2 regions of the Variovorax sp. FW305-3-2-15-B-LB1 genome follow, and region 2 is predicted to be linked to the other one. Evidence: predicted binding sites of a transcription regulator. Region 2 holds the regulator's gene; the other holds the start of a gene.
What was found. The regulator sigma-54, encoded in region 2, starts transcription at its own class of promoters, with help from an activator protein. The targets are predictions, from matches to a motif close to TGGCANGNAANCTGCTTT.
Positions count from the first base shown of each region.

Region 1: a site for sigma-54 is predicted at 3,816-3,833, ahead of AC3WQR_RS14160 (CmpA/NrtA family ABC transporter substrate-binding protein). Genes of this name have one in related genera too.

Region 1 covers NZ_JBYSZY010000019.1:4,315-19,587, forward strand. The annotation lists gene AC3WQR_RS14140 (Hsp20/alpha crystallin family protein) at 2-370, shown strand; gene AC3WQR_RS14145 (alpha/beta hydrolase) at 561-1,319, shown strand; gene tsaD (tRNA (adenosine(37)-N6)-threonylcarbamoyltransferase complex transferase subunit TsaD) at 1,255-2,316, opposite strand; gene AC3WQR_RS14155 (nitrate- and nitrite sensing domain-containing protein) at 2,417-3,682, shown strand; gene AC3WQR_RS14160 (CmpA/NrtA family ABC transporter substrate-binding protein) at 4,001-5,248, shown strand; gene ntrB (nitrate ABC transporter permease) at 5,262-6,185, shown strand; gene AC3WQR_RS14170 (ABC transporter ATP-binding protein) at 6,241-7,050, shown strand; gene AC3WQR_RS14175 (ANTAR domain-containing protein) at 7,076-8,359, opposite strand; gene AC3WQR_RS14180 (MFS transporter) at 8,620-9,885, shown strand; gene AC3WQR_RS14185 (bifunctional protein-serine/threonine kinase/phosphatase) at 9,906-11,624, opposite strand; gene nirB (nitrite reductase large subunit NirB) at 11,689-14,121, shown strand; gene AC3WQR_RS14195 (type IV pili methyl-accepting chemotaxis transducer N-terminal domain-containing protein) at 14,135-14,923, shown strand; gene nirD (nitrite reductase small subunit NirD) at 14,958-15,273, shown strand, end outside.
Region 2 covers NZ_JBYSZY010000034.1:51,031-66,303, reverse strand. The annotation lists gene AC3WQR_RS20440 (YceI family protein) at 1-81, shown strand, start outside; gene AC3WQR_RS20435 (LysE family translocator) at 107-754, shown strand; gene AC3WQR_RS20430 (phospholipase D family protein) at 759-2,375, opposite strand; gene rpoN (RNA polymerase factor sigma-54) at 2,386-3,975, opposite strand; gene lptB (LPS export ABC transporter ATP-binding protein) at 3,993-4,787, opposite strand; gene lptA (lipopolysaccharide transport periplasmic protein LptA) at 4,784-5,503, opposite strand; gene AC3WQR_RS20410 (thiol:disulfide interchange protein DsbA/DsbL) at 5,626-6,270, opposite strand; gene AC3WQR_RS20405 (SPOR domain-containing protein) at 6,423-7,187, opposite strand; gene argS (arginine--tRNA ligase) at 7,202-8,887, opposite strand; gene AC3WQR_RS20395 (hypothetical protein) at 9,020-9,385, shown strand; gene AC3WQR_RS20390 (DUF2214 family protein) at 9,471-9,923, opposite strand; gene AC3WQR_RS20385 (LysR family transcriptional regulator) at 9,988-10,914, opposite strand; gene AC3WQR_RS20380 (CaiB/BaiF CoA transferase family protein) at 10,947-12,137, opposite strand; gene AC3WQR_RS20375 (hydroxymethylglutaryl-CoA lyase) at 12,130-13,065, opposite strand; gene AC3WQR_RS20370 (IclR family transcriptional regulator) at 13,155-13,895, shown strand; gene AC3WQR_RS20365 (Bug family tripartite tricarboxylate transporter substrate binding protein) at 13,899-14,867, opposite strand; partial or broken gene hisC (histidinol-phosphate transaminase) at 14,914-15,273, opposite strand, start outside.

The DNA.
Region 1 (15,273 bases), on a different contig from region 2:
CATGTTCTTCACCCCCACCCACCGCGCGCATTTCGCTCCCCGTGCCCACGACCGCGCCTTCGAGCGCTTCGTGAACGAGGCCTTCGCCGGCGCCCGCCGCTCCCCTCTGGTCGAGCAGGACGACAAGAGCTGGACCCTGTCGCTGGACGTGCCCGGCCTGTCGCGTGAAGACCTGTCGGTGGCCATCGAAGGCGCCGTGGTCCGCATCGAAAGCAAGGCCGAAGCCAAGCGCCAGATCAAGCTCGCCTACGAGCTGCCGCAAGCCATCGACCTGGCCACCAGCGAAGCCAAGCTGGAGAACGGCGTGCTGACCCTGAAGCTGGGCAAGCTGGTGCCGGCAAGCCAGGTTTCGAACTTGCAGATCAACTAGTCCCGGCGATGCCCCCACGAAGAAAATGTTAGTGACAGCTTGTTTTGACTTTAAACAAGCGCCGTATTCACAATAGTGCCAAATAACGTCACATGATGTGACGATTTATTAGTACTTTCTTCTTCGTGGGCATCTCGTAAACGCATCGAGTTCCCGGGCGGTGCGGACAGCGGGTGTGCCTCAAGGCACCATGAAAACGCACCTGCAGTCAGCCAATGACAACGAACGGTCCGACACGCTCCTGATCTTCCTGCCAGGGGCCTACCTCAAACCCGAAGAGTTCGAGCGCGAGGGCTTCATCAGCGCCGTGCGCGAGCGGCACCTCGCAGCCGACGCACTGCTGGTCGATGCGGACGTCTCCTACTACTACGACCAGACCCTCAGCGAGCGGCTGCACGCCGACGTCATCGAGCCGCAGCGGGCCAAGGGCTACACCTCGATCTGGCTGGTCGGCATTTCCATCGGCGGATTCGGCGCGCTGATCCACGAACTGGCGCGGCCGGGCTCGGTGGACGGCATCGTGGCGCTGGCGCCCTACCTCGGGCGCCGCGTGCTCGGTGCGGAAATCAAGAAGGCCGGCGGCCTGCGCGCCTGGCAGGCCCCCACCGGGCCGCAGCCCGACGAGGAACCCGACCGCAAGCTCTGGCCCTTCTTCCAGCAGTACCTGGCGCCGAAGCCTTCCCAGGACCTGCCGCCGCTGTACCTGGGTTTCGGCCTGGCCGACCGCTTTGCCAGCAACCACAAGCTGCTGGCCGACGCCCTGCCCCCGGGGCGCGTGTTCACGACCGAAGGCGGCCACGACTGGCCCGAGTGGCGCCAGCTCTGGCGCAACGTGCTCGACGTGCTGCCGCTGCCCTCGCTGGGGCGTGCACGGCAGCAGCCGGCTACACGGTTTCCGGCAGCGGCGTCTCGGGCGTCATCAGCGATGCCATCGGCCATCGCGGCTTGACGTCGAAGGCGTAGCGCTCCGAAGCCTGCGACAGGCCCGACTGCAGCCGCATCGCGGCCGCCATGGCGATCATGGCGCCGTTGTCGGTGCACAGGTGCAGCTCGGGGTAGTGCACGCGCACCTTGCGCTTGGCGCAGGCCGCGTTCAGCTGCTCGCGCAGGTTCTTGTTGGCCCCCACGCCGCCGGCCACCACCAGCCGCTTCAGGCCGGTCTGGTCCAGCGCCGCGAGCGACTTCTTCAGCAGCACTTCGACGATCGCCGCCTGCGTGGAGGCGGCCAGGTCGGCCTTGCGCGCCTCGAGCTGGTCGCCGAGCTTCTTGGCCTGCGTGAGCACGGCCGTCTTCAGGCCGGCAAACGAAAAATCGAGGTCGCCGCTGTGCAGCAGCGGGCGCGGCAGCTTGAAGGCCGCGGCGTCGCCGCCTTCGGCCAGCTTCGCGAGCCAGGGGCCGCCGGGGTACGGCAGGCCCATGAGCTTGGCGCTCTTGTCGAAGGCCTCGCCGGCCGCGTCGTCGATGGTTTCACCGAGCAGTTCGTAGCGGCCCACGCCGTCGACCCGCATCAGCTGCGTGTGGCCGCCCGACACCAGCAGCGCCACGAACGGAAATTCGGGCGGGTCGGCGCTCAGGAACGGCGACAGCAGATGCCCTTCGAGGTGATGCACCCCCAGCACCGGCTTGCCCAGCGCCACGCCGAGCGCGCAGGCCACGCCCGCGCCCACGAGCAGCGCACCGGCCAGGCCCGGGCCGCGCGTGTAGGCCACCACGTCGATCTCGGCCAGCGAGCGTCCGGCCTCGGCCATGACGGCTTCGGTGAGCGGCAGCACGCGGCGGATGTGGTCGCGGCTGGCCAGCTCGGGCACCACGCCGCCGTAGGCCTGGTGCATGGCGATCTGGCTGTGCAGCGCGTGCGAACGCAGCAGCGGCAGCGCGTCGCCGTGCGACTCGACCAGCGCCACGCCGGTCTCGTCGCAGGATGATTCGATTCCCAACAAGAGCATGGCGCCGAGTGTAGGGGCCGCCCGCCGGCGGCGCCCGCGAAGGGGCAAGCAAGGCACGGAAGTTGCACGAGCGGGATGCGCTCCTTCTGCGCCCCCACGAATGACTTCCGGCCTGAGCTTCCTGATCGCCGCGCGCCGATGCGAGATCGACGCGCTGGACCAGCTCGCGCGCACCAGCGAGCTGGTCGGCGCCATCGGGCGGCTCGTGCATGCGCTGCAGCGCGAGCGCGGCATGTCGAACGTGTTCCTGGCCTCGCACGGCGGGCGCTTTGCCGACCAGCGCGGCCCGCAGATCGCCGAATGCCTGGCGCTCGAGCAGCAGGTGCGCGCCGGCTTCGATCGGCTCGAGGCCGAGCACCATCGCGCGGTGGGCGCCGGCCATGGCGCGCGCCTGTTCAGCCGCATCGCCTGGGTGCTGCCCGGCCTGGACGCTCTGCCCGCGCTGCGCCGGCGCATCGACGCACTCGAACTCCAGCCGGTGCAGGCCGTGGCCGCCTTCGCCAAGCTGGTGGCCGGCCTGCTGGCGGTGGTGTTCGAGGCGGCAGACGGCGCCACCGACCCCGAGATCTCGCGCCTGCTGGTGGCGATGTTCAACTTCATGCAGGGCAAGGAGTTCGCCGGCCAGGAGCGGGCCTTCGGCGCCGCCGCGCTCGCGCTGGGCCGGGGCGACGACGCGCAGCGCCAGCAGTGGAGCCATCTCATCGAGTCGCAGGAGCGCTGCTTCCAGGTGTTCATCGATTTCTCGGGCGACGCGGTGCGCACGCTGTGGCACGACAGCCAGTCGGACGCCGTGCTGGCCGAGCTCGAGCGCCTGCGCCGCAAGGGCGCCACCTCGGTGCCCGCCGACGCGGTGCTGAGCCAGGCCTGGTTCGACTGCTGCACGCGGCGCATCGACGCCATGCAGACGGTCGAGAACCGCCTCTCGGCCGACCTGCGCGCGCTGTGCGACCACAAGACCGCCCAGGCGCGCAGCGAGCTGGCGGCCTACCGGCAACTGCTCGGCACGCTGGCCCCGCAGGCCGGCGGCGCGCTCTTCTTTGACGATGCCCAGCAGGCGCAGGACGCCACGCCGGCGCAGCTCGGGCGCCACCTCGAACGCTCGGTGCTCGACATGGTCCAGGAGCAGTCGCAGCGCCTGCAGGCCATGAGCGACGAGCTCGACACCGTGCGGGCCTCGCTCAACGAACGCAAGATCGTCGAGCGCGCCAAGGGCCTGCTGATGGCGCACCGACGCCTGAGCGAGGCCGAGGCGCACAAGATGCTGCGCCAGACCGCCATGAACCAGAAGCGCCGCCTCGTCGACGTGGCCGAGTCGATGCTGGCCATGGCCGACTACCTGCCGCTCGAACCTGCACCGCGGCGCTGACCCGGGCCGCTTGGATTGGTGCAGCGCACAACAGTTGTGCGTAGCCCGGTTTCGCAGGCCGACTGGAACTTTCTCCTGCACCGGCGCGCCCTGCCAGCTATCTTTTCCATAGCTCCCAACGGCAGTTGCGGGCTGGCACACCGCTTGCATGGAGCTTGTCACAGACCGCAAGGTCTTCAGGCAGGTTGCACCCAACGGCGGGTGCGGCCCACCGAACCGGACAAAGGCGTCCCCATCCCGCAAGGGCTCGTTCACGAGCAGCCCCTGCGCGGTGCGGACGCCTTTTCGTTTTTGTCTTTCACTTCTGGAGCCCCGCCCATGTCCGATCTGCTGCTGAAAACCAAACTGAGCCGGCGCCGCGTGCTGCAGGCCGCCGCCCTCGGCGCCGTGGGCATCGACCCCGCGCTGCGCGCCGCCGTCTGGGCCCAGGGCTCGGACAAGCCCGAGAAGGAAGAAGTGAAGATCGGCTTCATCCCGCTGACCGATTGCGCCAGCGTGGTGATGGCCTCGGTGCTGGGCATCGACAAGAAGTACGGCGTGAAGATCGTGCCGAGCAAGGAAGCCAGCTGGGCCGGCGTGCGCGACAAGCTCGTGAACGGCGACCTCGACATGGCGCACGTGCTCTACGGCCTCGTGTACGGCATGCACCTGGGCGTGAGCGGGCCGAAGAAGGACATGGCCGTGCTCATGACCCTGAACAACAACGGCCAGGCCATCACGCTGTCGAAGAAGCTGGCCGACAAGGGCGCGGTCGATGCGGCCTCGCTCGCCAAGCTCATCGCCAAGGAAAAGGGCGAATACACCTTCGCCCACACCTTCCCCACCGGCACGCACGCCATGTGGCTCTACTACTGGCTCGCCTCGGCCGGCATCGACCCGTTCAAGGACGTGAAGAACATCACCGTGCCGCCCCCGCAGATGGTGGCCAACATGCGCGTGGGCAACATGGACGGCTACTGCGTGGGCGAGCCCTGGGGCCAGCGCGCGATCATGGACGGCATCGGCTTCACCGGCATCACGACGCAGGACATCTGGAAGGACCACCCCGAGAAGGTGCTGGGCTGCACCGCGGAGTTCACGAAGAAGTACCCGAACACCGCGCGCGCCGTCACGGCCGCGATCCTCGAGGCCGGCAAGTGGATCGACACCGGCCTGCAGAACAAGAACAAGATGGCCGAAACCATTGCTGACAAGAGCTACGTCAACACCAGCGTGGACGCCATCAACCAGCGCATCCTGGGCCGCTACACCAACGGCCTGGGCAAGAGCTGGGACGACCCCAACCACATGAAGTTCTACAACGGCGGCGCCGTGAACTTCCCGTACCTGTCGGACGGCATGTGGTTCCTCACGCAGCACAAGCGCTGGGGCCTGCTGAAGGAACACCCCGACTACCTGAAGGTGGCCACCGAGATCAACCGCATCGACATCTACAAGCAGGCCGCCGCCGCCACGCAGACGCCCGTGCCCAAGGACGTGCTGCGCACCAGCAAGCTCTTCGACGGCACCGTCTGGGACGGCAAGGACCCGAAGAAGTACGCCGAGTCTTTCAAGCTCCATGTCTGAGGAGAAACGCACCATGGTCAGCGCTGTCTTCCATTCCCCGCTCGACGCCGTGGCCTCGCAGGTCGCCGCGCCCGTGGTGTCCAGGCCCCTGGCACCCGCCCCCGCTGCGGCCGCTGCGGCGGCGGCACCCGTGCCCCGCACCCGCACGCCCCTGGACCTGCGCGCCTTCTGGATGCGCGTGCTCCCGCCGTTCCTGGGCTTCGGCCTGCTGGTGCTGGTGTGGGAGATCGTGGCCATGAAAAGCACCACCGGCTTTCCTTCGCCGCTGGCCACCTGGCAGCAGGCGCTCACGGTGTTCAGCGATCCGTTCTACAGCAAGGGGCCGAACGACCAGGGCGTGGGCTGGAACGTGCTCTCGTCGCTGCAGCGCGTGGCGCTGGGCTTCGGACTGGCGGCAGCGGTCGGCATTCCGGCCGGCTTCGCCATCGGGCGCTTCGAGTTCCTCTCGCGCATGTTCAACCCGCTCATCAGCCTGCTGCGCCCGGTGTCGCCGCTGGCCTGGCTGCCCATCGGCCTGCTGGTGTTCAAGGGCGCCAACCCGGCCGCGATCTGGACCATCTTCATCTGCTCGATCTGGCCGATGGTCATCAACACCGCCGTGGGCGTGCAGCGCGTGCCCAGCGACTACATGAACGTGGCCAAGGTGCTCAACCTCAGCGAATGGAAGATCCTCACCAAGATCCTCTTTCCCGCCGTGCTGCCCTACATGCTCACCGGCGTGCGCCTGGCGGTGGGCACCGCGTGGCTGGTGATCGTCGCGGCCGAGATGCTCACGGGCGGCGTGGGCATCGGCTTCTGGGTGTGGGACGAGTGGAACAACCTCAACGTCGCCAACATCATCATCGCGATCTTCGTGATCGGCATCGTCGGCCTGGTGCTGGAGTTCGCGCTCATCAAGCTCGCCACCGCATTCACGTTCGAAGAGGTGAAGTCATGAGCCGCACGGCCGCTCCGAAGGCGAATACCGCAGCGCTGCTGCGCGGAGGTTTCCAATGAACGACGACAGCAAGTACATCGAGATCCACGGCGTCGAACAGGCGTTCAAGACGCCCAAGGGCCGCTTCGTCGCGCTGCGCGACGTGAACCTGAACGTGGCCAAGGGCGAGTTCGTCACGCTCATCGGCCACTCGGGCTGCGGCAAGTCGACGCTGCTGAACCTGATCGCCGGGCTGACCACGCCCACGCAGGGCGTGCTGCTGTGCGCCAACAAGGAAATCAAGGGCCCGGGGCCCGAGCGCGCCGTGGTGTTCCAGAACCACTCGCTGCTGCCCTGGCTCACCTGCTTCGAGAACGTGTACCTCGCGGTCGAGCGCGTGTTCGCGGTCACCGAGAACAAGGCGCAGCTGCGCGAACGCACCGACGCGGCACTCGCGCTGGTGGGCCTCACGCCCGCGGCGCAGAAGCGCCCCGGCGAAATCTCGGGCGGCATGAAGCAGCGCGTGGGCATCGCCCGGGCGCTGTCGATGGAGCCCAAGGTGCTGCTGATGGACGAGCCCTTCGGCGCGCTCGACGCCCTCACCCGCGCCAAGCTGCAGGACGAGCTGCTCGCCATCGTGCAGAAGACGCGCAGCACCGTCGTCATGGTCACGCACGACGTCGACGAGGCCGTGCTGCTGAGCGATCGCATCGTGATGCTCACCAACGGCCCGGCCGCCACCATCGGCGACGTGCTGGCGGTGGACATCGCGCGTCCGCGCAACCGCGTCGCGCTGGCCGAAGACCCGGCCTATGTGCATGCGCGCAAGGCGGTGATCGATTTTCTCTACACGCGCCAGGCGCACGTGGAGAAGGCCGCGGCCTGACCCGGCAGGCGCGGCACGACGGGCGTCAGGACATGATGACCTGCAGGCTGTGCTCGTACCACCCGGTCAGGCGCTCGAAGGTGTCCACGAGTGCCTCGCTGGAACGCACCAGCGTGGCGCGCCCATCGGCACTGTCGAGCGCCTGCACACCGCCGACGAGGCGCAGCCACTCGTCGCGCGCGCTCGCCAGCCCGGCGCGGATCTCGGGCGAGCTGAGCGGGGCACGCTCCAGCTCCAGCAGCGCGGCTTCGAATTCGTTCATGGTCGGCAGCAGCCGTTCGCGCGAGGCACCGGCCGCGAGCGTCGAGGCCAGCAGCGCGTCCTTGGCCAGCCGCTGTGCGCGCATGCGCTGCCGCCCGCAGATGTTGACGATGCGCAGCGCGCGCCGCGCACCCGAGGCCTCCAGCGCGTCCGTCAGCGACTCGGCCGCCGACAGCAAAGCCTCGCCGCGCGCATCGATCGCGGCCAGCCCTTGCGACACGGGCTTGGCAGCCAGCAGCACGGCCAGCGCGAGCCACGCGGCCTGCACCTCGCCGAGCGCCCGCACGCCGGCCGGGCCCAGCTCGAGGGCCGTCAGATGATCCAGCGTCTGCTGCACCCGCTCGGTCGACTGCGTGCGCAGCACGCGCGCACGCTGCGCGTCGATGCCGGCCGCGAGCTGCGCCGCTACGCGTACCAGCCGCTGCGAGAGCATGCGCAGCTGGCCCGCGCGGTTGATCGCCTCGGCCCATTGCGCGGCCTCGATGACCGAGCGCGACACCTCGCCCAGCCGCAGGTTGGCGTGCATCGCGGCGCCGCGCAGCAGGCCGAAGGCCTCGTCCTCGCCGATGCCGCGCGCGGACATCAGCAGGCCCTTGGCGCGGTCGACCCACTTTCGCTCGTCCATGCGCGTGCGCAGGGCGTAGAGCTCGGTGCGCAGCGCGGCCTCGCGGGTCCAGCGGGCCTGCGCCTGCGCGGTCAGTGCGGCGAACGCATCGGCGCTCTCGATGGGTACCCACCCGTGCACGCCCGCGGCCACGAGCGCCGCGTGCTGCGCGCCGTCCAGCGGCGCGCTCATCACGCCCAGTGCGCATGGCGGTGCGCCGCCCCAGGCAGCCAGTGCTTCGAGCAGCGCGTCGAGCTGCGGCTCTGTTTCATCCAGATGCACCAGGACCATCGACGGTGCGAGCGCCTGCGTGCGCTGCACCAGCGTGTGGCAGCCCGCGCGCCCGAGCACCGCGACGCCCGCGGCATCGATCGACAACTGCAGCGACGCCGGCAAGGGCTCGCCTTCAGCGGGTTCAGGGGAAAGGACGACGAGAAGGGACATGGCGGCAAGGTGTGGCAAGGCCCGGGAAGCATAGGTCACGCCAGCCTGCATCCGCAGGCACGCCTCTTGCATCGAAGGGGGCACGGTGTAACGAAGCACCGCTTTGGTGAGGCTGCAGGTCCCTGCATCCAACCCGGCCATCCTCAGGCCGGGCTCACCCCCATGCCGACGGCGTTCGCCGCCGGCCTCCCGACTCCACCCCTGTCCGTCGACACGGCCGCTCCCCGGTCGCGTCGCGGCTTTTTGCACCTTTGAACGCCATGTCCGGTTTCAGGAATTTCTTGCAGTCAGGCCACAGTCCGACCCTGTTCGCGGCCTTCCTGTACTTCTCGTTCTCCTGCTGCATCTGGGTGCTCAACGGCGCCATGGCGCCCTTCATCGGCGAGACCTTCAACCTCTCGCCCGCGCAGAAGGGCCTGATGCTGTCGGTGCCGATCATCGCGGGCGCGCTCATGCGCTTTCCGCTGGGCCTGCTGTCGCAGTACATCGGCCGCAAGAAGGCAACGCTGGTCGAGATGGGCCTCATCGCCGTGGCGATGCTGTTCGGTTTCTTCTTCGTGAAGAGCTTCAACGACCTGCTCGCCATGGGCGTGCTGCTGGGCATCGCCGGCGCGAGCTTCGGCGTGGCGCTGTCGCTGGGCTCGGGCTGGTTCCCGCCGCAGCACAAGGGCCTGGCCATGGGCCTGGTAGGCGCGGGCAACGTGGGCACGGCCGTGTCGGTGCTGGTGGCGCCGCCGCTGGCCAACTGGCTGGGCTGGCAGGCGGTGTACGGCGTGGCCGCCGTCGCGATCCTCATCCCGATGGTCGTGATGGTGTTCTTCGCCAAGGAGCCGCCGGACGTGGACCCGCACGGCAGCTTCCGCGCCCACATCGCCTGCCTGTTCGAGAAAGACGGCTGGGTCTTCAGCCTGATCTACGGCGTGACCTTCGGCGGCTTCATCGGCCTCACGACCTTCCTGCCCTCGTACTACTACGACCAGTTCGGCGTGAGCAAGGTGCAGGCCGGCCAGCTGACGATGCTCGCGGCCTTCATGGGCGCGGCGGTGCGCATCGTGGGCGGCTGGTTGTCCGACCGCTGGGGCGGCGTGAACACGCTCACGGTGGTGCTGCTGGTGGTGGCCGTGGGCCTCGTGCTGGTGGGCTTCTCGTCGGGCTCGCTGGCGCTCACCACGCTGCTGCTGATCGTCTGCTTCGCCGCGCTGGGCGCGGGCAACGGCGCGCTGTTCCAGCTGGTGCCGCTACGCTGGCCCACGAGCACGGCGGTGGCCGGCTCGATGATCGGCGAGATCGGCGCCCTCGGCGGCGGCCTGGTGCCCAACGCCATGGGCCTGTCGAAGCAGTACCTGGGCAGCTATGCCTGGGGCTTCGTGTTCTTCGGTGCGCTCTCGCTGGCGATGCTGGGCGTGATGCGCGTGATGCAGATCCGCTGGACGCGCACCTGGGCCGAAAAAGGCGGACGCGCACGCGTCACACCGGCCCCTGCGGCTGCCAAGCCCTCGCCCGTTCGCAAGGCCGCCCGTTCATGACCCGCTTCGCCCGCCCCCGCTCAACGTGGCAGGAAGAGAAGCCACACGATGAGCAGCACGTTGAACAGCACCGACACGCCGAGCGCGAGCTGGTACAGCGCGAGCGGGTCGCGGCGGATCAGCGGCGTGGCGGCGGGCGCGTTCACGGGGCGCGAGGCGCCGCGCTCCAGCGCGAGCAGCATCTCCTCGGCGGTCTCGAAGCGTTCGCGCGGATCGCGGGCCACGGCCTTGCGCACCAAATGGTCGAGCCACACGGGCACGTCGGGCCGCAGGCGCGAGAGCGCGACCGGGTCGCGCCGGTAGCGCGCCACCTGGTAGGGCTCGATCTCGCCGTAGGGCAGGTGCCCGCCGAGCCACTGGTAGAGCGTGGCCCCGAGCGCGAACAGGTCGCTGCCCGCATCGGCCACGCCGCCTTCCTCCCACTGCTCGGGGTTGATGTAGCTCGGCGTGCCCGCATGCAGCTCGCGCTGCGCCGCGCCCTCGCGGCCCGAGATCGCCACGCCCAGGTCGAGGATGCGCCAGCGCCCGTCGTCGCCCCGGTGCAGGTTGCCGGGCTTAATGTCGCGGTGGACCACGCCGTGGCGGTGCAGCCGCCCGAGCGCGCGGCTCACCTCGATGGCCGCGGCGACCACCTCGGCCACGGCGCCGCGCGTGCCGTCCTTGCGCATCTGCTCGAGCGTGCGCCCGCCGTGCCAGTCGAACACGATGTACAGCGCGCTGGCGTCCGGGGCGCGCTCGTGCACGCGCACGAAGCCGCCGCCCTGCCCCACGCGCTGCCCCAGCCAGGCCTCGTGCGCCAGCATCGCGCGCTCCTGTGGGTCGTCGGCGCGCGAGGGGTGCAGGGTCTTGAGCGCGACCAGCTCGCGCGTGACCGGATGGCGCGCCTGGTACAGCAGGTGTACGCCGGTGTCGGCCACCAGGCCGGTGACGACGTAGCCGTCGAGCACGTCGCCCACCTTGAGCCACGGCGGCGGCGCGAGCCGGCGGCCGTCGCCGAGTTCGTCGTCGAGCTGGCGCGCATCGAGCCCCACCACGCGAATCACGAGCGCGGTCGCGTTGTCGCGCGTGCCGGCGGCCAGCGCGGCCTGCACCAGCGCCTCGCTTGCTGCCTCGGCGTCGCCCTGCAGCGCGAGCGCGGCCACCTGCTGCGGCTTGAGCACGCCGTGCACGCCGTCGGTGCTGAGCACGAAGCAGTCGCCCACGCGCACGTCGCCCTGCAGGTAGTCGACACGCACCTGATCGTCCAGGCCGATGGCGCGCGTGAGCCGGCTGCGCATGTCGGGGTGGTCGAAGGCGTGGTCCTGCGTGAGCAGCTGCGCGGGCTCGCCGTCGGCGCGCACGCGCCAGGCGCGCGTGTCGCCCACGTGGGCCAGCGTGTAGCTCTGGCCGTGCAGCACCAGCGCGGTGAGCGTGGTGAGCGCCGTGCCGGCGCCCTCCTGTTTGCCCTGGCGCCGGCGGTTGTGATCGGCCAGCCAGCCGTTCTGCGCGCCGATCAGGCGGTCGAGCGCGGCGGTCGGCTCCCAGGTCGCGGGCGTGGCGAAGTAGTCGGCCAGCAAACCCATCACCGTGGTCTGCGCCGCTTCGCGGCCGCGTCCGCCGCTCGAGACCCCATCGGCAATCGCCGCGATGAGTCCGCGGGCCTCGTCGCCGGCCGGCGCATGCACCGTGCCGGCGAAGTCCTCGTTCGCGTCGCGCGGCCCACGCTGGCTGCTGTAGCCGATGTCCACTTCAAAGCTCATGGCGCGATTCTGACCGCGCGCCGCGGGCCGTCGTTCGGTTGATTTCCCTGAAAGGTCCCGCCCCATGAAGAAAATGAAACTCGTGATGGTCGGCAACGGCATGGCCGGCGTGCGCACGCTCGAGGAGCTGCTGAAGATCGCGCCCGACCTGTACGACATCACCGTCTTCGGCGCCGAGCCGCACCCGAACTACAACCGCATCCTGCTGTCGCCCGTGCTCGCGGGCGAGCAGACGGTGGACGAGATCGTGCTCAACAGCTGGGAGTGGTACAGCGACAACCACATCACGCTGCACGCCGGCAAGAAGGTGGTCGAGGTCGACCGCGTGAACCGCATCGTGCGTGCGGAAGACGGCACCGAGGCGCCCTACGACCGCCTGCTGATGTGCACCGGCTCGAACCCCTTCATGCTGCCCGTGCCCGGCAAGGACCTGAAGGGCGTGATTGCCTACCGCGACATCGCCGACACCGACTACATGATCGAGACCGCGCGCACGCACAAGAACGCGGTGGTCATCGGCGGCGGCCTGCTCGGCTTGGAAGCCGCCAACGGCCTGATGCTGCGCGGCATGACCGTGACGGTGGTGCACGTGATGCCCTGGCTCATGGAGCGCCAGCTGGACGACGTGGCGGGCAAGCTGCTGCAGAAGTCGCTCGAAGACCGCGGCCTGAAGTTCCTCATGGGCGCGCAGACGCAGGACCTGGTCGGGGGCGACGATGGCCGCGTGAAGGCCATCCGCTTCAAGGACGGCACCGAGGTCGCGGCCGACCTCGTGGTGATGGCCGTGGGCATCCGCCCCAATGTGGAGCTGGCCGAGAAGATGCGCCTGCACTGCAACCGCGGCATCGTCGTCACCGACACGATGCAGACCGTGACCGACGCGCGCATCTACTCGGTGGGCGAATGCGCGGCGCACCGCGGCATCGCCTACGGCCTGGTCGCACCGCTGTTCGAGCAGGCCAAGGTCGCGGCCAACCACCTGGCGCAGTTCGGCATCGGCCGCTACCTGGGGTCGCTCACCTCCACCAAGCTCAAGGTGACGGGCATCGACCTGTTCAGCGCCGGCGAGTTCATGGGCGGCGAAGGCACCGAAGAAATCGTCATGAGCGACCCCTTCGGCGGCGTCTACAAGAAGCTGGTGCTCAAGGACGACAAGCTGATCGGCGCCTGCCTGTACGGCGACACGGTGGACGGCAGCTGGTACTTCAAGCTGCTGCGCGACGGGCGCAGCGTGCACGACATCCGCGACAAGCTGATGTTCGGCGAATCGAACATCGGCGACACCGGCCACGAAGGCCACAGCAAGGCCGCCAGCATGCCCGACGACGCCGAGGTGTGCGGCTGCAACGGCGTGAACAAGGGCACCATCTGCAAGGCCATCAAGGAAAAGGGCCTGTTCACGCTCGACGAGGTGAAGAAGCACACCAAGGCCAGTGCCAGCTGCGGCTCGTGCACCGGGCTGGTCGAGCAGATCCTGATGTTCACCGCGGGTGGCGACTACTCGGCCACGCCGAAGAAGAAGGCGATCTGCGGCTGCACCGACATGAGCCACCAGGACGTGCGCGACGCGATCCGCAAGGAGCACTGGCTCACGCACGACGCGGTCTACCGCGGCATGGGCTGGCGCACGCCCAACGGCTGCGCCACCTGCCGCCCGGCCGTCAACTACTACCTCATCAGCACCTGGCCCAAAGAGGCGAAGGACGACCCGCAGAGCCGCTTCATCAACGAGCGCAGCCACGCCAACATCCAGAAGGACGGCACCTACTCCGTCATCCCGCGCATGTGGGGCGGCCACACCACGCCCGACGAGCTGCGCCGCATTGCCGACGCGGCCGACAAGTACAAGATCCCGACCGTCAAGGTCACGGGCGGCCAGCGCATCGACCTCTTGGGCGTGAAGAAGGAAGACCTCGAAGGCGTGTGGAAGGACATCGGCATGCCCTCGGGCTTTGCGTATGCCAAGTCGCTGCGCACGGTGAAGACCTGCGTGGGCAGCGAGTGGTGCCGCTTCGGCACGCAGGACTCCACGCAGATGGGCAAGGACCTGGAGCGCGCGCTGTGGGCCATGTACTCGCCGCACAAGGTCAAGCTGGCCGTGTCGGGCTGCCCGCGCAACTGCGCGGAGGCCGGCATCAAGGACGTGGGCGTGATCGGCGTCGACTCGGGCTGGGAGCTGTACGTGGGCGGTAACGGCGGCATCAAGACCGAGGTGGCGCAGTTCCTCGTGAAGGTGAAGACCGCCGAGGAAGTGATGGAACACGCCGGCGCCTTCCTGCAGCTGTACCGCGAGGAAGGCTGGTACCTGGAGCGCACCGTGCACTACATCGGCCGCGTCGGGCTGGACTACGTGAAGAAGAAGATCCTCGACGACGTCGAAGGCCGCAAGTCGCTGTGGGAACGGCTGCAGTTCGCGCTCGACGGCGAGCCCGACCCGTGGTTCGAGTCGGCGCAGGCCTCGGTGGACGTGCGGCAGTTTGCGCCGCTGAGCGTGTGATCGGAGCGACCGCTTGAAACGACGACTCTTCATTGCTTCTTCCGCCCTCGCCGCGCTCGCCCCGGTGGGCGCGCGTGCGCAGGTGGCCGACCTCAACGACGCCATCAACAAGGCCGGCCGCCAGCGCATGCTGTCGCAGCGCGCGAGCAAGGCCTACCTGGCGCTGGTGCAGAAGGTGGAGCCGCGCAGCGCGCAGCAAGTGCTCGACCGCTCGGTGGCGCTGTTCGAGCGCCAGCTCGGCGAGCTCAAGGCCTTTGCGCCCACGCCAACGCTGCGCGCCACCTACGACGGCCTGGACGGCGCCTGGCGCGCGTTCCGCACCGAGCTGGCCGACGCAGCACCCGGCCGGGAAGCCGCCGCCCGGGTGGTGGCGCTCGACGCCGCCGTGCTCGCGCTGGCGCACCAGGGCACGGCGCAGTACGAGGCCGCCTCGGGCAGGCCGGTCGGGCGGCTGGTCAACATCGCGGGGCGCCAGCGCATGCTGTCGCAGCGCATGGCCAAGTGCTACCTGGCCGCGGCCATGCAGATCGACCCGGCCGGCAGCACCGCCGAGATCGCCAAGGCGCGCACCGAATTCCTGGCCGCGCTCGAGCTGCTGCGCAACGCGCCCGAGGCCACCGCGCAGATCCGCCAGGAGCTGGTGCTGGCCGACGCGCAATGGATGTTCTTCAACCGCGGCCTGCAGCGGCTGGACGGTGCGGGCGCCTCGCCCGCGCTGATGTCCGACGTGTTCGTGAGCAGCGAGAACCTGCTCGCGATCATGGACCGCGTGACCGGCCTGTACGCCGAGATCAAGACCTGACCCGCGCCCGACCCCAAGACAAGAGAGCCCCACCATGAGCGATTGGAAAGCCATCTGCCGCCTCGACGACATCCCCGTGCTCGGTGCCCGCCGCGTGATGCGGCCCGCCGGCCTGGACGTGGCCGTGTTCCGCAATGCCGAGGACCAGGTCTTTGCGCTGCTCGACCGCTGCCCGCACAAGGGCGGCCCGCTGAGCCAGGGCATCGTGTTCGGCACCAGCGTGGCCTGCCCGCTGCACAACTGGGCCATCGGCCTGGACGACGGCTGCGCCCGCTCGCCCGACGAAGGCTGCACGCCGAAGTTCGCGGTGAAGCTGGAAGACGGCGTGGTGCACCTGGACGCCGGCGAGC
Region 2 (15,273 bases):
GGCATCACCTGGGGCCTGAACTTCGGCTTCGAGAACAAGGTGAAGCTGCTGGTGCAGGTCGAAGCCGTGAACGTGCAATGAACCCATCCCCCACCGGAGCCACCCCATGACCGACGCCCACCTCCTGTCCCTGCTCGGCATCGCCGGCGCCATGGCCGTGGGCGCGATGAGCCCGGGCCCGAGCTTCGTGATGGTGGCGCGCACGGCCGTGGCCTCACGCAGCGACGGGCTGGCGGCGGCCCTGGGCATGGGCGCCGGCGGGCTGGCGTTCTCCATCGCGGCGCTGGCCGGGCTGCAGGCAGCGTTCCTCGCGGTGCCGGCGCTGTACCTCGCGATCAAGGCCTTCGGCGGCGCCTACCTGATCTACCTGGGCTTTCGCATCTGGCGCGGCGCGCGGCAGCCGCTCGCGATCACGCCCGACACGGACGCCTCGCCCCGCAGCCAGGGCCGCAGCGGACGCACCTTCCTGCTCGGCCTGGCCACGCAGGTCAGCAACCCGAAGACGGCGGTGGTGTACGCGAGCATCTTCGCGGCCTTCCTGCCGCGCGAGGTCCCGCTGGTGCTGGCGCTCGCGGTGCCGGCCGTGATCTTCTGCATCGAGACGGGCTGGTACGCGATCGTCGCGCTGGCGCTGTCCTCGGCCGCGCCGCGCGCGGCCTACCTGCGCTACAAGACCTGGATCGACCGCGCGGCCGGCGGCGTGATGGGCCTGCTGGGCCTGCGGCTCGTGTGGTCGGCGGTGCGCGGCACCTGAGGCGCTAGAGCAGGCTCTCGGGCGTGAGCGGCGACAGCAGCTCGAGCATGGTGCGGTCCCAGAAGCCCGAGTCGGGCTCTTCGTGCAGTACGGTGGTCTTGCCACCTTCCTCGCTGACCCACTCGATGCGCCGCGAGCCGCCTGCCGCTGCATCGCCGCCCTCGGCAAAGCGCAGCCGGTAGGCGCCCTGCTGCTTGAGCACGTCGAGCAGCTTCAAGGTCTGCTGCGCCATCTCGGGGCTGCGGATGAACAGGCCGATCTCGGTGTTGTGGATCTCGGAGCGCGGATCGAAATTCATCGAACCGACGAAGAGGATGCGCTGGTCGATCACCGCCGACTTGGCGTGCAGCCGCCCCACCGACGTGCCAAAGAGGCCGAGGCGCACGCTGCGCCGCGTGCGCGCGGAACTCAGCTCGTGCAACTCGGCGCCCAGCGCGAGCATGTCCGCGCGGTAGCGGCGGTAGGCGGTGTGGACCAGCGGCTCGTCGGTGGCGGCGAGCGAGTTGGTGACCACGCTGATCTTCACGTTGCGCCCGCGGATCTCGCGCATCACCTCCAGCCCTGACGCGCCCGGGATCAGGTAGGGCGAGACCAGCGTCACCTCGCTGCGCGCGCGGCGCATCTGCTCGACCACGTTGTAGCGCACGCTGTCCACGTCGAGCAACGGCACGCCGCCGTACGACGCGGTCTTGCCGATCACGCGGTCGGGCGAATCGGCGTAGGCCTCGGCGGTGGTCCAGATCAGGCCGAGCTTGCCGGCGTCGAGGTCGTCGGCCACGGGGCTGTAGCCGAGCAGGTCGTTGGGCGCGGGCCTGGGCGGCGGCGGCGTGGTGTCGGGGCCGGTGGCGGCGTCGAAGCGGCGCTGCAGTTCTTCGCGCGGCAGGTCGGTGTGCACGACCGCGCCGATCGGGCGCACGTGCGGGCTGTTCCAGTACTGGTCGAACAGCACGCCCAGGCGCGGGATCAGCGCGCCCGTGACGAAGGTGTCGAGGTCGATGAAGTTCGGGCCGGTGGTGCGGCGGAAGTACTGGTTGCCGATGTTGCGCCCGCCCGCCACCGCCATCGCGCCGTCGGCGATGAAGAGCTTGTTGTGCATGCGGCGGTTGACGCGGCTGAAGTCGAACAGCGACGCGGTGAAGCGCTTGAGCAGGCTGCCGCGCCCGGCCGGGAACGGGTTGAACAGGCGCAGCTCCACGTTCGGCGTGGCGGCCAGGCCGAGCAGCAACTCGTCTTCGCCGGACGTGTACAGGTCGTCCATCAAGAGGCGCACGCGCACGCCGCGCTGGGCCGCATCGCGCAGGGTGCGCAGCAGGTAGCGGCCGGTCTCGTCGTTCTCGATCTGGTAGTACTGCACGTCGAGTGTGCGCTGCGCGCGGCGCGCCAGTTGCAGCCGCGTGTCGAAGGCGAAGTCGCCGCCGGGCATCAGGCGAAAGCCGCTGAGGTCGGGGTCGGGCTGCGAAGCCAGCGCGATCTTGCCGAGCGCGGTGTCGGCCGAGACGGCGATGGCCTTGGTGGGCGGGCGCGGTGCCTCGTCGGGCAAGGTGGCACAGCCGGCGAACAGCGATGCAGCCACGAGGGCGAAGACCCAATGCCCCCAGCGCGACAGCAGGCGACGGGTCATCGTGAGCTTTCTACAGGGCTTTGCGCAGGTTGGCCGGTGCGATGCGCAAGGCTTCGCGGTACTTGGCCACGGTGCGGCGCGCGCACTCGATGCCCTGCTCTTTCAGCATCTCGGAGATCTGGCTGTCGGACAGCGGCTTCTTGATGCTCTCGGAACTCACGAACTGCTTGATCAGCGCGCGCACCGCGGTGCTCGACGCGTTGCCGCCGGTCTCGGTGCCCAGCGCCGAGCCGAAGAAGTACTTGAGCTCGACCGTGCCGAAGGGCGTGGCCATGTACTTGGCGGTGGTCACGCGCGAGATGGTCGACTCGTGCAGGCCCAGCTCGTCGGCGATCTCGCGCAGCACCAGCGGGCGCATGGCCAGCTCGCCGTGCACGAAGTAGCTCTTCTGGCGCTCGACGATGGCGTTGCTCACGCGCAGGATGGTGTCGAAGCGCTGCTGGATGTTCTTGATGAACCAGCGCGCCTCCTGCAACCGCTGCGACAGCGCCTGGCTGCCCTCGCCCTTGTGCGACTTGAGCGCGCCGGCGTAGATGTCGTGCACGCGCAGGCGCGGCATGACCTCGGGATTGAGCATGACGCGGAACTTCACATTGGTGCCGCGCCCGGTCTTGGTGACGATCACGTCGGGGATGACGATGTTGCGCTCGACGTCGACAAAGCGGCGTCCCGGCTTGGGTTCGAGCCGCGCAATGACCTGCAGCGCCGAGCGCACCAGGTCTTCGTTGGTTCGCGTGAGCGTGGCCAGGCGCTTGAAGTCGCGCCGCGCGAGCAGCTCCATCGGCTGCTTGCAGATCGCGATGGCGGTCTTGCGGATGAGCGCTTCGGCCTCGGTCTCGTCTTCGCTGGCGAGCGCCTTGAGCTGGATGCTCAGGCATTCGCCGAGGTCGCGCGCGCCGACGCCGACCGGCTCCAGGCTCTGCAGCAGGCCCAGCGCCACCTGGAAGTGGTGCACCAGGTCGTCGAACTGGTCGTTGTCGTCGCCCGCCAGGCCCGAGGCCAGCGCGGGCAGCGAGTCTTCGAGGTAGCCGTCGTCGTTGAGCGATTCGATCAGGAAGCGCAGCGCGGCACAGTCGTTTTCGTTCAGGCGCAGGCTCAGCGCCTGGCGGTGCAGGAACGACTGCAGCGACTCCTGGCTGCGCGCGAGCTCGGTGGCGTCGGCACGCTCGTCGTCGCCCAGGTTGTTCTGGCGCGCGGGTGCGTCGCTGCCCCACTCGCTGTCGTCGGGCGCCATGTCGACGGTGCCGTCGCCTTCCCAGTCGGGCTCGCGCTCGGCGATCTCGGCGGCGGGGCCGTCGGAGTCGGGGGTCGAGGTGGTGGTGTCGCTGGACGTGGAGGACGTGCTGGCGGCGGAGGGCGTGAACTCGGCCTCCCCCTCGCCCGCGTCGTCGCGCGGCACCGGCGCGTCGGCCGTGTCCAGCCCGAACTCCTCGCGCGCCGCTTCTTCCGCGGTGCGTTCGAGGAACGGGTTCTCGTCCAGCATCTGCTCCACCTCCTGGCTCAGTTCGAGCGTGGAGAGCTGGAGCAGGCGAATGGACTGCTGCAGCTGTGGCGTCAGTGCCAGATGCTGCGAGACGCGAAGGGACAGCCCTTGCTTCATAGGAACCGCCCCCGCCCTTACATGCGGAAGTGCTCGCCCAGGTACACCCTGCGTACCTCGGCGTTGTCGACGATCTCCGAGGGTGTGCCTTGTGCCAGCACGTGCCCGTCGCTGATGATGAACGCGTGATCGCAGATGCCCAGCGTCTCACGCACGTTGTGGTCGGTGATGAGCACGCCGATGCCGCGCTCTTTCAGGAAGCTGATGATCCGCTGGATCTCGATCACCGCGATCGGGTCGATGCCGGCGAAGGGCTCATCCAGCAGGATGAAGCGCGGCTGCGTGGCCAGCGCGCGCGCGATCTCGACGCGGCGGCGCTCGCCGCCCGACAGCGCGAGCGCTGGCGAATCGCGCAGGTGGTCCACGCGCAGGTCGGCCAGCAGGTCGGCCAGGCGCTCTTCGGTGTGCTGCTTGGTCAGCGGCATCATGCGGCCGTTGGCGTCGGGCTCGCGCTGCAACTCGAGCACGGCGCGCACGTTTTCCTCGACCGTGAGCTTGCGGAAGATCGAGGCTTCCTGCGGCAGGTAGCTCAGGCCCATGCGCGCGCGGCGGTGGATGGGCATGTGGGCGATGGGCTCGCCGTCGATGGTGATCTCGCCGGCGTCGGCGCGCACCAGCCCGACGATCATGTAGAACGAGGTGGTCTTGCCCGCGCCGTTGGGGCCGAGCAGTCCGACGACCTCGCCCTTTTGCACGTCGAGCGAGACGTCTTTCACGACCGTGCGGCTGCCGTAGCTCTTCTTGAGGCCGCGCGCCACGAGGCGGCTGCCCGGAATGCCGTCGGCGGTCTGGGTTCCTGCGGTTTCGATCACTTGCGCCCTTCCCCTTCGGTGCCGCCCAGCGTGGTGCTCGGGCGCAGCCCGGCGCCGGGCGCGGGAGTGGGTGCCGGGGCCGCGGGCTTCTTGCCACCCGCTGCCGGTGCGGAGCCGGGCGCCGCCGGGGCCGGCGTGGCCTTCGGCGTGAGGATGGCCTTGACGCGGCCGCCGCCGCCCGCCGAGACGCCGGCGTTCGGCGGCACGAGGGAACCGTTGACGGTGTAGGTGTCGTTGCTCTGGTCGTAGACGATCAGCGCGCCGCTGCTCTCGTCGTTGGCCGTGGCGCCGATCAGCCGGCGCATGACGGCACGGCGGATGAACTTGACGTTGTCGGCGCGGCTGTCGTACTCGATGACTTCCGACTCGCCCTCGATCCACTCGTCGCCGGCGTTGCGCTTCTGCTTGTAATAGGCCAGCTTGCCGGGCGCCGCCGTGACCACGCCGTACTGGTAGCCCTCGGCGTCCTGGCGCACGTCCAGCCGCGCGCCGCGGATGATGATCGTGCCCTTCGTGACCAGCACGTTGCCGGTGAACACGCTGGTCTGTTTCAGGTCGTCGTAGCGCATCGAGTCGGACTCGATGTTCATCGGCTTGGTGCGGTCGGCGGTTTCGGCCAGAGCGCCCGAGGCGGCACCGGCCAGCAACAGCGCACCGAAAGCCAGGCGGCCGAGGCGACGAAGGGTGGGGAATGTGGGGATGGAGGGCAATGTCATAAAGGCACGAAACTTGCTCTGAAACATTGTATGCGTGGGATGGCAATTGCCCACCGCCGCCAATGAAAAAGCCCGCCGAAGCGGGCCTTGCATTCGACCAAGAAAGCAGGTCGCCGGGTCGGTCAGCCCTTCTTGGCTTCGCCGATGAGGAAGGTCGCGACCTGCAGCACCTTGGACATGCTGCCGGCGGTTTCGCCGTCGACATACCAACGGCCCGCCACGGCCAGGGCCGGCACGCCGGCGACCTTGTAGGCCTCGGTCTGCTGCGCCGCACGGCGGGCCTTGCTGGCCACGCCGAAGGACGCAAAGGTTTCCTTGAACTTGGCGCCGTCGAGGCCGGCACGCTCGGCCCAGGCCTGGATGTTGGCTTCGCCGTTCAGGTTCTGGCGCTGCGCGTGGATCGCGGCGAAGACCTTCGGGTGGTACTCGTCCAGCTTGCCCATGGCTTCGAGCGTGAAGTACAGGCGCTGCTTGGCTTCGACGTCGTTGCCCACGAAGGGCACGGGGATGCGGCGGAAGGCCACTTCCTTCGGGGCTGCCTTGACCCAGGCTTCGAGCGAGGGCTCGAAGTCGTTGCAATGCGGGCAGTTGTACGAGAAGAACTCGACCACCTCGACCTTGCCGGCGGGTGCATCGACGGGCACGCGCTTGTCGAGCACGAGGAAATCGGTGCCGGCCTTGGGGGCGCGCTGGGCGTGTGCCGGAACGGCAGCCAGCGAAAGCAGCCCGATCGAAGTGGCGGCCAGCGAAAAGTCACGACGTTTCATGGAAAAGGTTCTCCTGTGGGTACCGCAGTACAGAGCCGGCGCGCCGCCGGGAGTTCCCCGTGGGCGGCGCGACCGAGGCGCTGGAATTGACAAACGAGTGCGGCGAATGCCGCGCGGGCGAGAGCTTAAAGGCTGTTCAGGAAAAGCGTCGGTCAGCGCTGCACGCGCACCAGCGCCGATTCGAGACCGCCGCCGTCGAGCCGTTCCTTGAGCCGGTCGGCGTCGTCCTTCTTGTTGAACGGGCCCGCGCGCACGCGGTAAACCGTGCGACCGGCCTGCTCGCGCTCGGTGACCTTGGCCTCGACACCCATGAGCGACAGCTTGGCGCGCTGCGCCTCGGCGTCGTCGGTGGTGCGGAAGGCGCCGGCCTGCACGAAGTACATGAAGGGGTCGGCACCCGACGACGACGGCGCGGCGGCCGTGTGGCTCGGCGCGGCGGACGCGGTGGTCGTGCTGCCGCCCGCGCGGGCCCGGGCCAGGTCGCCCAGCGGATCGTTCGACGGCGGCAGGGCATTGGCTTCGGCCGGCACCGGCGCGGGGCGCGCCGGCTTGGGCGCCACCACCACGGGGGCCGGGGCGGTGACCGGCGCGGTGGCGACAGGCGGCGTGCCGGGCGCCACGGTGGCGGGCGCGCCGGTGATCGGGTTCACCGGGCCGGTGGCCGTGGCGGCCGGCGGCGTGGCGGCGGGCTTGGGCGCGCCGGCCTTGCCGGCCAGCGGCGCGTTCGGGTCCCAGTCGCGGTTCTTGCGGGCTTCGGCTTCGTCCTGCTCGGCACCGCCGCGTTGCGTCTTGTTGACGAACGGGATCGGCACCTTGGTGACGTAGACCGCGATGCCCAGGGCGACGCCCAGACCGAGCACCAGGCCGATGATCAGCCCGATGACGATGTTGCCGCGTTGTCTGCTTGTCTTCTTCATGTTCAGAGGGTGATTCACATCTTGCTCGGCGCACTGACGCCGAGGATCGCGAGGCCATTGTGCAGCACCTGCGCGGCCGCTGCGACGAGTGCGAGACGCGCCAGCTTGACCGGCTCGTCGTCCACCAGGATGCGCTCGGCATCGTAGTAGCTGTGGTAGCTGGCCGCGAGTTCGCGCAGGTAGAAAGTCACGTCGTGCGGGGCGAAATCCTTCGCTGCCGCCGTCAGCATGGCCGGGTACTTGGCCAGCAGCAGCATCAGCGCCTGGGCTGCCGGGCTGTCCAGCGGCGACAGGTCGACCGCCTTGAGCGCGGCCACGTCGCCGCCCCAGGCCGCGAGCACCGAGCAGATGCGCGCGTGGGCGTACTGCACGTAGTACACGGGGTTGTCGTTGTTCTTGGTGACCGCCAGGTCGACGTCGAAGGTGTATTCGGTGTCGGGCTTGCGGCTGAGCAGGAAGAAGCGCACGGCATCGGTGCTGGTCCACTCGATCAGGTCGCGCAGCGTGACGTAGCTGCCGGCGCGCTTGCTGATCTTGACCTCTTCGCCGCCCTTCACGACGCGCACCATGGTGTGCAGCACGTAGTCGGGGTAGCCCTCGGGAATGCCTTCGCCCGCGGCCTGCAGGCCGGCGCGCACGCGCGCGATGGTGCCGTGGTGGTCGGTGCCCTGGATGTTCACGACCTTGTGGAAACCGCGCTCCCACTTGGCGATGTGGTACGCGACGTCGGGCACGAAGTACGTGTACGTGCCGTCCTTCTTCTTCATCACGCGGTCTTTGTCGTCGCCGTAGTCGGTCGACTTCAGCCACAGCGCGCCGTCCTGCTCATAGGTCTTGCCGGCGGCCACGAGCTTGGCCACGGCCGCCTCGACGCGGCCGCTGGTGTAGAGACTGGACTCGAGGTAGTAGTTGTCGAAGCGCACGCGGAAAGCCTGCAGATCGAGGTCCTGCTCGCGGCGCAGGTAGGCCACGGCGAATTCGCGGATGCTGTCCAGGTCGTCGATGTCGCCGCTGGCGGTGTACTCGCGGTCGTCCGACTTGACGGTCTTCTTCGCCTTGAAGTCCTCGGCGATGTCGGCGATGTAGTCGCCGTTGTAGGCCGGGGCCTTTTCGCCGCTGGGCCACTCGGCGTCGCCGGGCTTGAAGCCCTTGGCACGCAGCTGCGTGCTGTTGGCCAGCGTCTGGATCTGCACGCCGGCGTCGTTGTAATAGAACTCGCGCCACACGCTCTGGCCCTGCGAGGCCTGCAGGTTGCAGATGGCGTCGCCCAGCGCGGCCTGGCGGCCGTGGCCGACGTGCAGCGGACCGGTCGGGTTGGCCGAGACGAACTCGACCAGCACCTTTTCGCCGGTGGCGGGCTGCTGGCCGAAGCCTGCGCCGGCGGCCAGCACCTCGCGCACGATCTGCTGCTTGGCGGCAGCCTTCAGGCGGATGTTGAGGAAGCCGGGGCCGGCGATCTCGATGGCCTCGACCCATTGGCCGAAAGCAGGGGTGGCGAGCAGCGCAGCGCTCAGTTCCTCGGCCAGTTCGCGGGGCTTGCGCCCCAGCGGCTTGGCGAGCTGCATGGCAGCGGTGCTGGCGAAATCGCCGTGCGCCGCCACCTTGGGCGACTCGAACGCGGCTTTGGCGCCGGCGCCGGGAGAGAGGGTTTCGAGCGTGTTCGCGAGCGCCGCGAGCAGCTCCTGTTTGACCAATAGCATCTGTGAATTTTACCGGGGGCAAACCCGGACCCAGTTAACGATCGTCATCCGATGGGCGATGTCGCCCGTTAGGATGGTCGGCCCCGAGGCGGGGCGTCTGTCACAACTCAACCTTGCAAGGACATATCCACCATGAAGAAGCTCCTTTCCCTGGTCGCCTCCACCGTCGCGCTCGGCGCCTGCCTGTCGTTCAGCGCCTACGCGCAGGACAAGGCACCCGCCCCGGTCGTGGCCCCCGCTGCCGCCGCCGCACCTGCGGCAGCCCCTGCCGCTGCGGCCGCACCCGCCGGTGGCGCCAGCTGCGATGCCAAGGCGATCGACAAGAACGGCAAGCCCCTGGCCGGCGCCGCCAAGAACAGCTTCATGAAGAAGTGCACCAAGGCCGCCGCCGGACCCGCCTGCGCCGCCAAGGCCCTCGACAAGAACGGCAAGGCCCTGGCCGGTGCCGCCAAGAACAGCTTCATGAAGAAGTGCGAAGCCGACGCGGCCAAGGCCTGATCCGGCGCGGCGCCGTGTGGCGCTGACATTTGTTACTCCCGAAGGGCCCGCTCATGCGGGCCTTTTCTTTTGTCTTTTGTGTTGATTACTTGCCGAAGCCGCGCGCCAGGAACACCGCCACCAGCGGGATCAGTGCGATCAGGTGCGCCTGGATCATCACCAGCTTGCGCGTCTTCAGGATGTCGGCCTCCGCCGGCAGCTTGCCCGTGGCGCGCAGCGTCTTGCGCCAGCGGAAGTAGGTCAGCGTCGGGAAGATCGACAGCACGCCCACGATGATGAACAGCGTGAGCTTCACGTGCAGCAGCGGGTTGGTCCAGTACCAGGCCGTGCCCTTCACGCCCCACCAGGTGCGCGCGATGCCCGTGGCCAGCACGGCGATCGCGGCGATGCCGTAGACCATGTCGACCTTGGCCAGCCGCTCGACCACGGCGGCATTGAGCCATTGCACGCGGCACAGCGCGGCTTCACTGGAAATGAACACAACCATCGTGAGGATGGCCAACAGATGCAGGTAGGCGAGGATGGCTTCGAGGGTCATCGGAAACTTTCTTCATCGGGGTTGCAAGCAAATGCAAAAAGCATTGTGCCGCCCGGTCACGATTTCAGGACCGCCCGCCCCAGAATTCCGGCTGCCCGTACTGCGCTTTGAGGAAATCAAGCCACAGTCGCACGCGCAGCGGCAGGTGCTTGGTGCCTGTGAACACCGCATAGATGCCGTTGGGCGGCGCGGCGAAGTCGTCGAGCAGGGGCACGAGCAGGCCGGCGTCGATCTCGGCCTCGACCTCCCAGGTGCTGCGCCAGGCGATGCCGTGGCCCGCCAGGCACCAGTCGTGCAGCACCTGGCCATCGGAACAATCGAGCGGGCCACTGGGGCGCAGGTGGATGAGTTCCTGCACGCCCTCCTCGCTGGTAATGCGAAAGGCCCAGCCGCGCGTCTGCGAGGCGTCGCTCGACAGCGTGAGGCAGGCAAAGCGCGACAGCTCGCCCGGGTGTTTGGGCGCGCCGTGGCGGCGCAGGAACTCGGGCGTGGCGACGCAGCGGCGGCGGTTGTCGGCCAGGCGCACGCTCACCAGCGACGAGTCGGGCAGGTCGCCCACGCGCACGGCGCAGTCGAAGCTCTCGCCGGTGACGTCGACCACGCGGTCGCTGAGGTTCAGCGAGATCGTCACCTCGGGATGCAGCGCATGAAAGCGCGGCACCAGCGGCGCGACGTGGCGGCGGCCGAAGCCGGCCGGCGCGGTCACGCGCAGGTGGCCGCTGGCCTTCACGCCGCCGGCGCTCACGCTGGCCTCGGCGTTCGCGAACTCGGTCAGGAGGCGCTGGCAGTCTTCGAGAAAGGCGCTGCCTTCGTGCGTGAGCGCGATGCGGCGCGTGGTGCGCACCAGCAGCTTGACGCCCAGGCGTTCTTCGAGCGCGTCGATGCGACGGCCCATGATCGCGGGCGCCACGCCTTCCGCCTTGGCCGCCGCGGTGAGGCTGCCGCGGGTCGCGACCGAGACAAAGGATTCGAGTTGCTTGAGGCGGTCCATGGCGCGGGAACTATATCGCCCGCCACCGAAGATCAGTCCCCAGCCGTGACGCCCTGCGCCCGCAGCGCGGCGATGTCGCCGTCGCTGTAGCCCACTTCTTTGAGCAGCGCCGCGCTGTGCTCGCCGATGTGCGGCGGCTGCAGGCGGATGCCGGGACGTTCGCCGCCCAGCGTGAACGGCGCGAGCGGCACCTTGGCCATGTGGCCGTCGTTCATGCGCACGGGCGCGAGGCCGCCGGTGGCGTTCAGGTGCGGGTCGTCGAACAGCTCCTGCGGCTTGGTGATGGGCGCGAAGGGCAGTTCGTTCTGCTCGAACACCGCACTGAGTTCGGCCGCGCTGTGGTTGGCGAGGTGCGAGCGCAGGATCGGCATCATCCACTCGCGTGCGCGCACGCGGTCGTTGTTGGTCTTCAGGCGCGGGTCGGCCAGCATCTCCTCAAGGCCGAAGGCCTTGCAGAAGATGGCCCACTGCTTGTCGCTCACGGCGGCAAGAAAGATCTGCTCGCCGTCCTTCACGGTGAACACGTCGTACACGGCCCAGGCCGAGATGCGGCTGGGCATCGGGTCGGCGGCCTTGCCCGTGGCGGCGAACTGCATCATGTGCTGCGCGACCAGGAACACGTTGTTCTCGAACAGCGCCGACTGCACCTCGCAGCCCTTGCCCGTGAGGTCGCGCTGGCGCAGCGCGGCCATCGCGCCGATGGCGCCGAACATGCCGCCCATGATGTCGTTCACGCTGGTGCCCGCACGCAGCGGGTCGCCCGCGCGGCCGGTCATGTAGGCCAGGCCGCCCATCATCTGCACCACCTCGTCGAGCGCGGTGCGGTGGTCGTACGGGCCGGGCAGGAAGCCCTTGTGGCTCACGTAGATGAGGCGCGGGTTGAACTTGCTGAGCGTGTCGTAGTCGAGCCCCAGCTTCTTCATCGTGCCGGGCTTGAAGTTCTCGCTCACGATGTCGGCGGTGGCGATGAGGCGCAGCGCGGCCTCCACGCCTTCGGGCTTCTTCAGGTCGAGCGCGATGCTCTTCTTGTTGCGGTTGAAGGTCGGGAAGAAACCCGCGCCCGAACCCAGCAGGCGGCGCGTGTTGTCACCCTCGATGGGCTCGACCTTGATGACCTCGGCGCCCAGGTCGGCCAGCAGCAGGCCGCAGGTCGGGCCCATGACCATGTGGGTGAACTCGACGACGCGCACGCCCGCGTAGGGCAAGGGATTGGCTTCAGACATGAGAGAGGGTTTCCTGGACAAAGCCCTTGGGCAGGCCGGCTTCGGGCGTCATGCCGTAGACCGGTTCGCCGGGCAGGCCGGCCTTGAGCGGCGCACGCGCCGCGATGAGTTTGTCGATGTCGATGCCGGTGCGCACGCCCATGGCCTCGAACATGAAGACGAGGTCTTCGGTGACCGCATTGCCCGACGCGCCCGGCGCATACGGGCAGCCGCCGAGGCCGCCGAGCGAGGCGTCGAAGGTGCGCACGCCCTCGTCCCACGCGGCCAGGCAATTGGCGATGCCCAGGCCGCGCGTGTTGTGCATGTGGGCCGCGCCCGCGTGCACGCCGAGTTCGGCGCGCAGCCGCTTGAAGAGGCGGCGCACCTGCGCGGGGTTGGCGTAGCCCACGGTGTCCGACAGACCGACCTCCTGCGCACCGGCCTCGACGCACTGCACCGCCAGGCGGATCACGTCGTCTTCCGGCACCAAGCCCTGCAGCGTGCAGCCGAAGGCGGTGGAGATGCCGGCTTCGAGCTTCACCTGCGGTGCGAGGGCGCCGCGCAGCTCGGCGATGGCACGCACCTCCTCGACCATCTCGGTCGGCGTCTTGCGCACGTTGGCCAGCGAATGCGCGACGCTGGCCGACACCGGCATCGTGAGCTTGTGCACGCCCGCCTCGAGCGCGGCCTGCGCGCCCTTGCGGTTGGGCACCAGCGCCATCACCACGAGGCCGGGCAGCGTGACCGCGTGGCGCACCACCTCGGCAGCGTCGGCCATCTGCGGCAGCAGCTTCGCGGGCACGAAGGAAGCGACCTCGATCTCGCGCAGGCCGGCGGCATGCAGCGCGTCGATCCAGCGCAGCTTGTCGGCCGTGGGCATGGTGGCCTTCACGGACTGCAGGCCGTCGCGCGGACCGACCTCGCTGATGAGAACGTCGGGGGAGGTCATCGGGTGCTTTCTTGACTGTTCTATCTTGCAGAACTATATTCTGTTAAACAGAATTAAATCGGCAAGCCCGCCGACTGTCAAGCCACGCCATGCCCCGCAAAGCCCAGACCGAATCGGTGTCCGACCTCAACGCTGCCCCCGGCGGCGCCGCCGCGGTCGACCGCGCGCTGAGCCTGCTGTCGGCCTTCCGGCCCGGCGACGAGGCGCTGTCGCTGGCGCAGTTCGCCGAGCGCACGCAGCTGTACAAGAGCACGGTGCTGCGCTTGCTGGCCTCGCTGGAACATGCGCGGCTGATCCGCCGGCAGGACGACGGGCGCTACGCGCTGGGGCTGGAGATCGCGCGGCTGCACGGGCTGTACGCGGCGTCGCAGTCGCTCGACCGCCTCGTGCTGCCGGTGCTGCGCACGCTCGCCGCCGCCACCGGCGAAAGCGCGGCGTACCACGTGCGGCAGGACCAGGGCGACAGCTGGGTGCGGCTGTGCCAGTTCCGCGTCGACTCGTCGCATGTGGTGCGCGACCACGTGCGCGCGGGGGACCTGCTGCCCAACGACCGGGGCGCGGGCGCGCGCGTGCTGATCGCCTTCGGGCCCGAGGCCGAACGGCCGCGCGGCGCGAAGGAACGCAAGCTGTACGACGCGATCCGCGCGCAAGGCTATTGCGCGCTGGTGGGCGACCGCACGGCCGAGCTGGCGGGCATCTCGGCGCCGGTGTTCCATGCGGATGGCGGCCTGGCCGCGGCGGTCACGCTGACGATGCCGACGCACCGCTACGACGAGGGCTATATCGAGCCCGTGCGCGCGGCGGCGAAGGCGCTCAGCGGGCAGGTCTGAGCATCAGGATTCAGCCTTGAAGCCCGAGTTCTTGATGGGCAGTTCCCACCGCTTCAGGTGCGTCGCCTGGATGCTCGCCAGTTCCGCCGGTCCCGCATGCGCCGGCACGAGGCCCAGCGCGTAGATCTTTTCCTGCACGTCGGGCATGCGCAGCGCGTCGGCCACGGCCTTGTCGATGCGCGCGACCAGCTCGGGCGACATGCCCGGCGGGCCATACAGCCCGAAGAAGGCATCGGCCGTCACGTTGATACCCGCTTCCTTCAGTGTCGGCACGTCGGGCAGCGCGCGGCTGCGCTTTTCGCCCGTCACCGCGAGGATGCGGACCTTGCCCGCGCGGTGGTGCTCGATGGTTTCCGAGGCGGTGTCCACCATCAGCGGCACCTGTCCGCCGATGAGGTCCTGCGCGGCCGGCGCGCCGCCGCGGTAGGCGACGTGCGTCATCGGCACGCCCGAGGCCTGCGCCAGCAGCTGGCCCGCGAAGTGCGGCACCGTGCCGGCGCCCGAGGTCGCGTAGTTGGCCTTGCCCGGGTTGGCCTTCATCCAGGCCAGCACCGCCTTCAGGTCGCCCGCCGGCGCACCCGGCCCGGCCGTCACCGCGAAGTCGAAGGTGCTGCCGAGCGAGATCGGCGTGAAGTCCTTCACCGTGTCGTAGCCGAGGTTCGAATACAGCCACGGGTGGATCACCATCGCGCCGCTGGGCGAGAAGATCAGCACGCTGCCGTCCGGCGGCGAGCGCTTGAGTTCGGCCAGCGCCAGCCGGCCGGCCGCGCCGGGCTTGTTGTCGACGATGACGTTCTGTCCGAGCGACACGCGCATCTTGTCGGCCAGGATCCGCGCGACCACGTCGGCCGACCCGCCCGGCGGAAAGCCGATCAGGATGCGCACCGTGCGCTCCTGCGCGAACGCCATCGGCGCGAAGGCCGTGGCGGTGATGACGGCAGCGGCTTGCGCTGCGAACTGGCGGCGTTGCATGGGGCGGTCTCCTCGGGGTGGTTGTTCTTCGGTGTGCGTGGGGTCGTCAGCGCAGCGCGGCCAGCAGGGCCTCGTTCTGCGCCGGCAGGCCGACGCTCACGCGCAGCCATTGCGGCAGGCCGTAGGGGCCGAGCAGCGAGACCTCGATGCCGGCGGCCAGCAGGCGCGCGTGCACGGCCGGCGCATCGCCGACCTGCACCATCACGAAGTTGCCCGACGACGGCACGTGCGGCAGGCCCAGCGCGGCGAAGCCCGCGGCGAGCTGCTCGCGCCCGGCGGTGTTGAGTTCGTAGGTGCGCGCCAGGAAGTCGGTGTCGCCCAGCGCCGCCACGGCCGCGGCCTGGGCCGGCGTCGTCACGTTGAAGCGCGGGCGGTGCGCGTTCATGCGCGCCGTGAGCGCCGGCTG